Spartinivicinus poritis: one gene and its partner. The protein of the gene in region 2 interacts with the protein of the main gene of each other region in a pairwise test. Links are inferred from orthologs where the notes say so. Each region holds a gene or a part of one and is shown on either strand. Other genes may lie near its edges.

Evidence for each region. The genes of interacting proteins can lie anywhere in the genome.
Region 1: the proteins of nth (region 2) and aceE interact in binary tests that used the Escherichia coli proteins (3 or more experiments, as listed by UniProt). The link is inferred for Spartinivicinus poritis from one-to-one orthologs.

What each region holds. Positions count from the first base shown.
Region 1 is NZ_JAPMOU010000007.1:156,747-162,604, forward strand. Bases 1-3,158 are described here. They hold aceE (pyruvate dehydrogenase (acetyl-transferring), homodimeric type), read left to right. Parts: upstream 1-303; coding sequence 304-2,958; downstream 2,959-3,158. Other genes in these bases: aceF (dihydrolipoyllysine-residue acetyltransferase), read left to right, coding at 2,991-3,158. Outside these bases: more of aceF, read left to right, coding at 3,159-4,583; ORQ98_RS08155 (M20/M25/M40 family metallo-hydrolase), read right to left, coding at 4,697-5,858. UniProt on the Escherichia coli protein: Component of the pyruvate dehydrogenase (PDH) complex, that catalyzes the overall conversion of pyruvate to acetyl-CoA and CO(2).
Region 2 is NZ_JAPMOU010000001.1:84,760-91,212, forward strand. What follows is about bases 2,896-5,757. They hold nth (endonuclease III), read left to right. Parts: upstream 2,896-3,941; coding sequence 3,942-4,574; downstream 4,575-5,757. Other genes in these bases: ORQ98_RS00425 (electron transport complex subunit E), read left to right, coding at 2,896-3,481; dapE (succinyl-diaminopimelate desuccinylase), read left to right, coding at 4,641-5,757. Also shown: electron transport complex subunit RsxC, read left to right, coding at 1-1,053; electron transport complex subunit RsxD, read left to right, coding at 1,060-2,118; electron transport complex subunit RsxG, read left to right, coding at 2,131-2,784; more of ORQ98_RS00425, read left to right, coding at 2,777-2,895; more of dapE, read left to right, coding at 5,758-5,786; ORQ98_RS00440 (hypothetical protein), read left to right, coding at 6,043-6,309; ORQ98_RS00445 (hypothetical protein), read left to right, coding at 6,313-6,453. UniProt on the Escherichia coli protein: DNA repair enzyme that has both DNA N-glycosylase activity and AP-lyase activity. The DNA N-glycosylase activity releases various damaged pyrimidines from DNA by cleaving the N-glycosidic bond, leaving an AP (apurinic/apyrimidinic) site.

The sequences.
Region 1 (5,858 bases), on a different replicon or contig from region 2:
AAGCCTCAATCAAGGCGCGAGGAGTGCAGTTTGGTTGCTCCAAATAAATGACGAGCAACACAGAGTGAGGCTTTTTTTAGCCACAACCCGGAGGGCTGGGGCTATTATTCTGCTTTGCAGCGTTGTCAGTTACTTATGTAGCTTACTACACCACGCGCCTTCCGCCTTATAGCCGCCAGCAGAGCCCTTCAGACAGATGTCAACAGGCCCTATTAATGCTTATTTAAAATGGCACTAAAAGGGTAGCGGCTATAATCATTATACGCCTAATCTCAAGGCCCTTCTGACCTGGAGCAAATGAATATGCAGAATGATGTTGATCCAATAGAAACCCAAGAGTGGCTTGAGGCACTGGATTCAGTGCTAGAAAAAGAAGGGGAAGACCGGGCCCACTATTTACTGACTCGTTTGGCCCGTTATGCCAGCCGGGCTGGTACCCAACTGCCCTATTCCATCACTACGCCTTACCGCAATAGTATCCCTTCTTCTCGTGAAGCGAGAATGCCAGGCGATTTATTTATGGAGCGCCGGATTCGCTCTATTGTTCGTTGGAATGCCATGGCAATGGTGATGCGTGCTAACAAAAGTGATGCTGACCTAGGTGGTCATATTTCCAGCTTCCAGTCTAGCGCCACTCTTTATGACATTGGCTTCAACTACTTTTTTAAAGGCCCAACGGAAGACTCCGAAGGGGATTTAGTTTACTTCCAGGGCCACACTGCACCAGGCATCTACAGTCGTGCATTCTTAGAAGGTCGCTTAACTGAAGACCAGTTAGACAACTTCCGCCAAGAAGTCGATGGCAAAGGTTTATCCTCTTATCCTCACCCATGGTTAATGCCTGACTTCTGGCAATTCCCAACCGTATCAATGGGCTTAGGACCACTACAAGCCATCTATCAAGCGCACTTTATGAAATACCTTGATAACCGTGGTATGGCTCCTGCTAACAACCGTAAAGTTTGGGCTTTCCTTGGCGATGGTGAGATGGACGAGCCAGAATCAATGGGCGCCATTGGCCTGGCTGGTCGAGAAAAGCTCGACAACCTAATTTTCGTAGTGAACTGTAACTTGCAACGCCTTGATGGACCTGTCCGTGGTAACGGCAAAATCATTCAAGAACTAGAAGGTCAGTTCCGTGGTGCTGGCTGGAATGTTATTAAAGTAGTTTGGGGCCGTCACTGGGACCCACTATTTGCTGAAGATAAAGATGGGTTGATGCAACAACGGATGGATGAATGCGTTGATGGTGACTACCAAAACTACAAAGCCAAGGGCGGTGCTTATACACGCGAGCACTTCTTTGGTAAGCACCCAGAACTATTGGATATGGTTCAGCACCTTTCTGACGACGACATTTATAAGTTAAACCGCGGTGGTCATGACCCATATAAAGTCTATGCAGCTTATCATGCTGCGGTAAATCACACTGGCCAGCCAACAGTGATCTTAGCCAAAACCGTTAAAGGTTATGCTACCGGTTCATCAGCTTCTGCCAACATTACTCACTCAGTTAAGAAGCTAGCATTAGAAGACCTGAAGTTATTCCGAGATCGCTTTGATATCCCTGTTAAAGATGATGACTTGGAAAAAGTGCCTTACTACCGCCCAGACGCAGACAGCCCGGAAATGGTTTACATGCGCAAGCGCCGTGAGTCTTTAGGCGGTTATGTACCTCAACGCAGAACACGCTCTACGTCATTAGCTGCACCTGATTTAAAAGCGTTCGAAGCAGTAACCAAAGGCAGCGGTGAACGTGAAATTTCCACCACCATGGCTTTCGTCAGAATTTTAGGTGCTCTGGTTAAGGATAAAAACTTCGGTAAAAACGTTGTACCGATTGTACCTGATGAAGCCCGTACCTTTGGTATGGAAGGTATGTTCCGTCAGCTAGGTATCTACTCATCTAAGGGCCAGCTGTATACACCAATGGATTCTGACCAAGTGATGTTCTACAAAGAGGACAAAAAAGGTCAGATCCTTCAGGAAGGTATCAACGAAGCCGGCTCTCATGCCGCCTGGATTGCAGCAGGTACCTCTTATAGCTTCAACAATACACCGATGATTCCTTTCTACGCCTTCTACTCAATGTTCGGCTTCCAGCGAACTGGCGATTTAGCTTGGGCATCAGGTGATATTCAAGCTCGCGGTTTTTTAATTGGCGCTACCGCTGGTAGAACCACCCTCAATGGTGAAGGTCTACAGCACCAGGATGGTCACAGTCATATCCTGGCTTCCACTATTCCAAACTGTGTCAGCTACGACCCAACTTATGGCTATGAACTAGCTGTCATCATTCAAGACGGCTTACGCCGGATGTATGAAGAACAAGAAAGTGTGTTCTATTACATCACTACTATGAATGAAAATTACAAGCAGCCAGCCCTACCTGAAGGCGAAGAAGTTATTCAAGGTATTATCAAGGGTCTATATTGCTTTGAGCAAAACTCTAAGAAAGCCAAGCTTAAGGTTCAGTTAGTTGGCTGCGGCACTATTCTAGAAGAAGTACGCGCTGCTGCTGATATTTTACGTAAAGAATATAAAGTGGAATCTGATATCTGGAGCGCCACTAGCTTCAATGAACTACGTCGCGAAGGACTGGATGCTAAGCGCTGGAACATGCTAAACCCTGATGCAGAACAAAGAGTGCCCTATGTCACTGAGTGTTTTACTAATCGCCAGGGTCCTGTCATTGCTGCAACGGACTACATGAAGTTGTATGCAGATCAGATTCGTGACTTTGTTCCAACTACTTATATCACCCTTGGCACCGACGGTTTTGGTCGCAGTGACTCTAGACAAAAACTGCGTGAATTCTTCGAGGTTGACCGTTACTACATCACTGTTGCTGCCTTACATGCCTTAAAAGAAGAAGGCAAAGTCGATAGCAAAGTGTTAATTGATGCAATGAAGAAGTTCAACATCGATCCAACCAAAACCAATCCACTGTATTGCTAACCAATAGGTGTCAGTAGATTAAAGGGTAAACTATGTCAGAAGAAATCATTAAAGTCCCCGATATTGGTGGTAGCGAAGACGTTGAAATTATCGAAGTATGCGTCCAAGCTGGCGATACAGTTGCAGAAGAAGACTCACTAATTGTGCTTGAGTCTGACAAAGCCACCATGGAAATTCCCTGCCCCAAAGCAGGAACAATCCAAAAGCTATTAGTGCAAGTAGGTGACAAAGTCTCTGAAGGCAGTGAAATTGTGGCCCTGGCCGCAGAAGGTGCTACTGAAGCACCAGCGGAACCTGCTCCTGCTGCAGAAGAAACCGCTACAGCAGAGCCAGCCCCAACACAGCAACCTGCTGCTCAAGCACCAACTGCTTCAGCCATTGAGCCAATTACCGTGCCTGATATTGGCAGTGAAAACGTGCCTGTCATCGAAGTATGCGTAAAAGAAGGTGATGAGATTGCTGAAGAAGACTCAATCATCGTGCTTGAGTCTGATAAAGCCACCATGGAATTTCCTGCTCCTAAAGCAGGTATCGTCAAAAGCCTGAAAGTGAAAGAAGGCGATACGGTTTCCATGGGCGACCTAATCTTAGAGCTGGAAACCACGTCTGCAGCACCACCAGTGGCAGAGCAATCCGCTGCGCCTGCGCCAACAGCTGCGCCAGCTCAAGCACCACAAGCAGCTGCACCACAACCACAAAAATCTGCGACATTAGATAAGCCAAGCCAAAATGTTCATGCTGGTCCAGCCGTTAGAAAACTGGCCCGTGAATTTGGAGTGGATTTGTCACTGGTTAAAGGCTCTGGCCCACGTAGCCGAATTCTTAAAGAAGATGTGCAAGCCTACGTTAGCGAGCAGCTGAAAAAAGCGAAAGCCCAACCTACTGGTGCTACTGGTGGTGCCGGTATTCCTGAAGTGCCAGCCGTTGACTTCTCACAGTTTGGGCCTGTTCGTGAAGAGCCAATGTCACGGCTGCGCAAAGTGGGTGGATTCAACCTGCATCGTGCTTGGTTAAACGTACCTCATGTTACCCAATTTGACGAAGCTGACATCAGCGAACTGGAAGCCTTTAGGCAAGCACAAAAGGCGAAGGGAGTAAAAATGACGCCCCTTCCCTTCTTAGTAAAAGCTTGCGCCCAAGCACTAAGAGCATTACCAAACTTTAATGCGTCACTAAACGCTACTGGTGATGGGCTGGTTTATAAAGACTATGTACATATTGGTATAGCAGTTGATACCCCAGATGGCTTATTAGTACCAGTCATTCGCGATGCTGATAAAAAAGGCTTAGTTGAACTTGCTAAAGAAACCATCGAATTGGCAGGCAAAGCTAAAGAGAAAAAACTATCGCCCGCAGAAATGCAAGGCGCTTGTTTTACAATTTCCAGCTTAGGTAGTATCGGCGGCACCGCCTTTACCCCAATCGTTAATACACCAGAAGTGGGTATTTTAGGGGTTTCCAAATCGTCCATGAAACCGGTTTGGAATGGTAAAGAGTTTGAGCCACGCCTAATGTTGCCTTTATGTTTGTCATACGACCACAGGGCAATCAATGGTGCCGACGCAGCACGCTTTACAGCCATCTTAAGCGATTTATTAGGCGATATACGGCAGTTATTGCTGTAAGCTTGCGAAACGCTTACCCTACAAAAAAGCCCCAACTTTGGGGCTTTTTTAATTTAAAGACAAAATATACACACCCAACAATATAATCTACATACCCACAGCGAAGGATATATTTATTTCCAATCCCAACTTTGAATAGGATGCCCAAACAGTGAACTCCAGACCCCTACTTTAACTCCTGCACTACGCCCCCATGCAGTTAATAATAAGTTATCACCAGCTTCGCTAACTACCCGCTGACCTTCGATTTTCCATTTTTGCCCTTTACCACTATCACAGCTTTTTAATACAGCACGATCACCCCGACTCGCTATATCACTTACCGCTAAACAGTTGCCTGATTTATGCTTTAACCGACCTTGGTCATCATGTTGCCATAGTTGCTTTTTATTAGTGGCACAGTTAGCCAGCTCTGCCTGGTTAGATGTATTAACAGACAAACAATAACCTGTGACTGATTTTAATTGTTTAAAGTCACCTGGATCGGGGTCAGGATCAGAGCCTGCGGTTTTGGCCATTTCCACAGCAAATGATGTAGCCATTTTGGCAAACTTATAAGCATGGTTCGCATTGTTACCAGATTTACTAATGGTATCACCTGTAGTATGTAATGCTTGGTTATGCTTACCAAAAGGTGCTTCTGATGGCATGGTAGCTGGGAAGCCTTGGTTATGCCAAGAGGCATGATCAGAGCAAGCATAGCCACATTGAGTAGTACCAATATTTAATTCAGGTGCATAATAATTTGCGACCTCTTTGAAAAAGTTATTCTGTGCACTATTGGTATAATCAGTAATAATTGCCGCATCAACCGCATCTCCCTGATAGTTGGTCATATCCAATTGCAGCACACCAACCACATTTTTCCCTTGGTTTTTATGAGCTTTAGCAATTTCTTGAGACCCCTTCAAACCTACTTCTTCTGCCGCATACCCCATAAATTTTAAGGTTCTACTAGGCTTGTAGTCATTATTCATTAAAACTCGAATCACTTCTGTAATCGTAGAGATACCTGATGCATTATCGTCAGCCCCTGGTGCACGGGCATTAATTCGATCACTACTGTATTGATTAATTGAGTCTAAGTGCCCACCGACTACAACGATTTCGTCAGCTAATTCATTCCCTTGTATTGTCATCACGACAGAGTCCTGATTCCAACTGTTGTGATTATACAGCTCAACTGATACATCGGATCGGCCCGCACTTAACTCAGCCCATTTGTCACGAATACGTTTTGCAGCATTGACACCAGTACTGCTACGATAATAACGG
Region 2 (6,453 bases):
GCCAAACTCAAAGCCAGCAAAGCGCAACCCAAAGATGATGCACAGGCAGCGATTGATCGAGCTAAAGCTAAAAAAGCGGCGGGAGCCAGCGCTTCTTCAAAAGCACCATTAAGCCCTGCACAAAAACAGCTGAAAATACAGTTGGCTACGGTTAATGCACAAATTAAAAAGACCCAGCGACAACTTGAGCAAGCAAAAGAACAGGAACAAGACACCAACAAGTTAGAACAAGACTTAACCTTACTGAATGATCAGCTCAAGCAATTAGAGAGCTCTCTACAGCAGGCTGAGTCAACTGTTGACGCGACTGAACAGCCAGCTAAACCAAAACCCAGTGCAGAAGAAAAAGCACTGAAAATCAAGCTAGCGATGGCTAATGCTGCTCTGAAAAAAGCCAAGCGTGCTATCGATCAAGCAGGAGAAGGCGAGGATATAATCAGCTTCGAGCAGGAATTAGCTGCACAACAAAAAATCGTTTCTGACACAGAAGCAGAGCTGGCCAAGCTTTCCAGCCAAGAGCCTACCCCTGCAGAACCGCCAAAACCAGTCAAAAAGAAGCCTGCCGTTAAAGATGAGCAGCACAAAAAGCTCTCTATTGAGCTAGCAATGGCTAAAGCAGCTTTGAAAAAATCCGAGCGAAGCTACGCTAAAGCAGCAGAAGCTGGCTCAGAACAAGAAGAAGCGTTAAAAGCAGAAGTAGCAGCAAACCAACAAATTGTTAATCAAACAGAGGATGCCCTTAACTCTTACCTGACCAGTCAAGCTGAAAAGCACCCAAGCGCCCAGCAAACTATCCCTGAAAACAAAGCAACCAAACCTGCCAAGAAAAAAACACCACTGGATGAGGCTGAGAAAAAGCTAAAAATTCAGGTTGCAATGGCAAAAGCTAACGCGAAAAAAGCAAAGCGTTCTTTAAAGCAAGCAGAGGCAGAAGGTCAAGCCAATCTAGCAGAATTGACTCAGGCAACCAGCCAAGCAGAGCAAGAGCTAGCCACAGCAGAACAAGCCTTAGCAGACTACCTGGCTAGCAAAGCCCCTGAAACAGAGGTTTAAAGTCCTATGTCATTAATTCGTATGTCTTCACCTCATACTCACAGCCAGAACCAAAGCACCAAGGTAATGCAGTGGGTTTTACTGGCTTTAATACCGGGCATCCTGGCTAACTGCTTCTTCTTTGGTTATGGAGTGTTAATTAACCTAGCCTGGGCAACTGCAATTGCACTGGGTAGTGAGGCACTGGTACTCAAACTCCGTAACCGACCCATTCAATATTATTTAAAAGACTACAGTGCAGTTGTAACTGCTTTTCTATTAGCGCTAGCAATTCCTCCAACAGCCCCTTGGTGGCTAACTTTAATTGGATGTAGTTTCGCGATTATTATTGGCAAACAGCTTTATGGTGGACTTGGCTATAACCCTTTCAACCCTGCCATGCTGGGCTATGTACTACTACTGATTTCTTTCCCAGTGGAAATGACCGCTTGGTTATCACCCAAAGGCATCGAAGGTAATTTAACCAACCCTTCATTAATCGATAGTTTGAGCTTTTGGCTCCCAGCTATCGGCAGTAGCGCTGTTGATAGCTTTACTGGGGCAACTCCTTTGGATGTTGTTAAAAACAATACCAGCTTAACTTTGCTGGAGTTATGGCAGCAAACCCCTTTATTGGAAGGTTCTGCAGGTGTTGGCTGGACCTGGGTTAACCTGGCATTTTTAGTGGGTGGAATCTTCCTGCTAGTTAAAAAGGTCTTCACCTGGCATGCACCCGTTGCCATGCTAGCGGCCTTATTTGTTATGTCACTGCTGTTTTATGGGGGCGAAGGCTCCGATAGTCATGGCGGACCACTGTTTCACTTGTTAAGTGGTGCAACGATGTTAGGTGCCTTTTTTATTGTCACCGACCCCGTCAGCTCAGCAACCAGCAAAAAGGGCCGAATAGTCTTTGGTGCCAGCATTGGTGTACTCACATACATTATCAGAGCCTGGGGTGGCTACCCCGATGGTGTAGCCTTTGCCGTATTACTGATGAATATGGCAGCTCCCACCATTGATTATTACACTCAGCCCCGAACCTATGGCCACAAAAAACCCAACCGTGGCCTGGCTAAATCAGACTAGGGATTGTTTTCGATGAGTCTACTTGCCAAAGCCATTAGTAATAACAGTTTACGCCTTGGAATATTTGCTACGCTCACCGTGGGCCTAATTGCCCTGACGTTTGTTTTCACTCAGGATCGGATAGCAGCACAAATTCGAGCCAGTGAACAACGGGCTTTAGCAGATATTCTGCCCCAACGTTATTATGATAATGATTTACTTCACACCTATGTCACTCAACCAGCAGAACCTCTGATTAGCCAACACCAGCCATTCAAGGTGTATGTGGCGTTTAAAGGACAGCAGCCAGCTGCCGTGGTTATTCCAGTGGCAGCACCCGATGGTTATAACGGTCGCATTGACTTACTAGTGGGTATTGACCGCTCTGGCCAGCTCACTGGTACCCGAGTCATTGCTCATAAAGAAACCCCTGGTTTGGGTGATGCCATTGATAGTAAAGTATCCAGCTGGATTGATAACTTTGCAGGCAAATCCTTATTAAATCCCACGGAAGATGGTTGGGCAGTAAAAAAAGATGGTGGTGAATTTGATCAATTCACAGGTGCGACTATTACCCCTAGGGCTGTGGTAACAGCAGTGAAGCGCTCACTGGATTACTTTAATGAACACCAAACCACTTTGTTTCAGGAAGGTGCGAAAAAACTAGAGGAAGTAAACCATGGCTAGTGCAGATCCAAAAGCCATTGCTGTTGAGGGGCTCTGGAAAAATAACCCAGCCTTGGTTCAACTACTAGGCTTATGTCCCTTGCTTGGTGTTTCTAATAGTGTGGTCAATGCTATTGGGCTTGGCTTTGCGACATTAATCGTGCTTACTTGCTCAAACTTGGCGGTCTCACTTATTCGAAATCATGTAACTGAAGCGATTCGCTTGCCTGCATTTGTGATGATCATTGCTGCCTTTACCAGTTGTGTAGAGCTATTAATGCAGGCTTTTACTTATGAGTTGTACCAAATTCTTGGCTTGTTTATTCCCTTAATTGTCACCAACTGTACTGTACTTGGTCGGGCTGATGCATTTGCTTCCAAGCACTCTCCACTTCCCTCTATGTTAGATGGGATAATGATGGGGACTGGCTTTGCCTTAGTATTAATATTACTAGGTGCCGTGCGTGAAGCCATTGGTCAGGGTACGTTATTTGCCAATATGCATCTGCTATTTGGTAGCATTGCAGAAAACTGGACCATTACCCTGATTGCTGACTACAAGAAATTTCTATTTGCTGTATTACCACCCGGTGCATTTGTTTTTATGGGCTTTTTTATTGCTATTAAAAACCTGATTGATGCTCACCAGGCAGCTAAAGCCTCAAAAGAAGTTGCAACAGGCAGCAAACGCGTTAGAGTAACGGGCCAGATTAGCTAAAACCTGTAAACATAGTCTGATAGTTACCTAAAGAGCGCGCTTTCACTCTCTTCAAAAGCGCCTATAAAGCTTATGGATATGGAGTAGCAAGGTATTCTGTAGCTGCGTCGCTTTAGTTTATGGAGGGCTAAGAAAGGCCCTTCATAAACGGCGAAGAATAGCTTGTTATTCTATATTGAACACCTAGATATTGGGCACCTGGCTTATTTTCACACTCTGTTAGAAAGAGTGTAAAAAAAGGTATCGAAGAATTGAAGTAACAGGGTATTTTTCCACCGCTCTACAAGGCCATCCATGGCCTTTAGCGCTTTAGCTGTTCCAGACAGCTGCTCCAAAATACCCTATCACTTCATATTTCTCTGCTTTGTGATAGCTTGTACCACATGGTATACAAACACACTGCACTTCAGATGATGTTTACAGCTCTAATAATATGAAGTGATGTATAGTTAGCCTGAATATGAACAAGCAAAAGCGCCACGAAATTTTTTCCCGTTTGCAAGCCCAAAACCCTAACCCTACCACTGAGCTGGAGTACAACAGTTCTTTTGAACTATTGATAGCCGTTATTTTATCTGCTCAAGCCACTGATGTAGGTGTTAATAAGGCAACTAAAATTTTGTTTCCAGTTGCAAATACGCCTGAAACAATCTTTGCACTAGGGGTTGAAGGACTTAAGAAATATATTAAAACCATTGGTTTATATAATGCTAAAGCTGAGAATATTATTAAAACCTGCAAAATATTAATGACACAACATGACTCTCAGGTTCCAGACACGAGAGAAGCGCTTGAAGCACTGCCTGGTGTTGGCCGTAAAACAGCTAATGTCATTCTTAATACCGCTTTTCGACAACCAGCGATGGCAGTTGATACCCATATATTTCGTGTTAGTAACCGTACTAATTTAGCACCGGGTAAAAATGTACTTGAAGTGGAAAAGAAACTACTAAAAGTAGTACCAAAAGAGTTTTTACTGGATGCCCATCACTGGTTAATTCTCCACGGTCGTTATGTGTGTAAAGCCCGTAAGCCGATGTGTAATTCATGTATTATTGAAGACCTTTGTGAGTACAAAGAAAAAACTGAGTAGCAAAAACCTGTCAGTTAACTTATTAATTATCAAATAACTCCATTTAAAAGGCGTCTGTCTTACCTTATGAGCCAACTCAGCCCAACCGTCAAACTAGCCAAAGAGCTTATCCAGCAACCATCCATTACCCCAAATGATGTTAATTGTCAGGAAATTATGATTATGCGCTTGGCGGCGCTAGGCTTCACCGTGGAGCGGCTTCGCTTTGAAGACGTTGATAATGTCTGGTTAAGGCTAGGTGAAAAAGGCCCTGTATTAGCCTTTGCTGGCCATACTGATGTGGTGCCTACTGGGCCAGAATCAACCTGGCAATATCCTCCCTTTGAGCCAACCATTGCTGATGGAATGCTATATGGCCGTGGAGCTGCAGACATGAAAGGCTCATTGGCTGCAATGATTACCGCCTGTGAGCGGTTCCTGGCTGAAACTCCTGATTTTGAGGAGCATGGCTCCATTGCTTTTTTAATAACCAGCGATGAGGAAGGCCCTGCTAAAAATGGCACCGTTAAAGTGGTAGAGCATTTACAAGCCAGGGGAGAGCATATTGACTGGTGTATTGTAGGAGAGCCATCAAGTACAGAGTTTGTGGGTGATGTTATTAAAAATGGTCGCCGAGGTTCGTTAGGTGCCGTTTTAACGGTTAAAGGTGTACAAGGGCATGTAGCCTATCCCCACCTGGTGAAAAATCCTATCCATTTAGCAGCGCCCGCTTTAGCAGCGCTTACTGCTCATGAGTGGGACCAAGGTAATGAATACTTCCCTCCTACCAGTTTTCAAATTTCAAATATCAGTGCTGGTACTGGTGCAACCAATGTCGTTCCTGGCGAGCTCTCAGTTCAATTTAATTTCCGCTTTTCTACTGAAAGTACAGCTGAATCACTCCAACAACGAGTAGAGTATATTCTCAAACAGCACCAACTGGATTTCCATATTGAATGGAGCCTATTTGGTTTACCCTTTTTGACAGATCATGGTCATTTATTACCTGCAACTGTCAGTGCAGTAGAAGACGTAACAGGCTACAAACCTACCGTTTCAACCGCTGGTGGCACTTCTGATGGTCGTTTTATTGCTCCAACAGGTACAGAAGTCATTGAGCTTGGCCCGTCTAATGCCACCATCCATAAAATAAATGAGTGCGTGAAAGTAGCCGATTTGGACTTACTGTCGTCTATGTATGAAAAGATACTGAGCAAGCTCTTTAGCAAATAGCAAGGCTTGTAGTAGCAGAGCCACCCCAACTACCCATTAACAATAGGTAATTGGGGTGGCTGTTAATACTACACAGCAATTGTTCCAGCTTTGCCCTAATTCACCATCCTTGGTAATTAGACACAATAACAACAAACCAGGTTGCGTATCGCCCCTCTTCTACTTTTCTATACTCAACAGCTTTACAGCATAGACACATTTTGAGAGCCAATGTGCCAAACTGAATAATAAGTCTAACCAAAGGGATGATTTCCACATGAAAACACCCCACTTCAAGCAACAGTTATTAGTTATTAGTCAAAATCCCAAGCGTTTTCTGAGTATTTTTTTAGTGGGGGCAGCTCTGTTTGGTGTAAATGGCTTGCTACTGGTTGCTGTACAAAAGCACTGGATTAGTCCGCACTATAGTTACAACTGTTTTATAATAGGGTTGGTTGGTTTAGCAATCAGCAGTATTATTGCACTAACAGGATATTTGGGGCTTTGTATTGGCAGGATATTACAGATGTTGTTTAGAGACTAAATTATGCAGCAACCTGATATAGAAGTGTACCTTAAAACCACCAATTTAGATGCTATCTTAAACTGGCTTGAAAAGCGCTTTGACAATTTGACCGCTACCAACAGCCATGGACGTAGTCACCACTACTTTGGGATGATAGGTTCC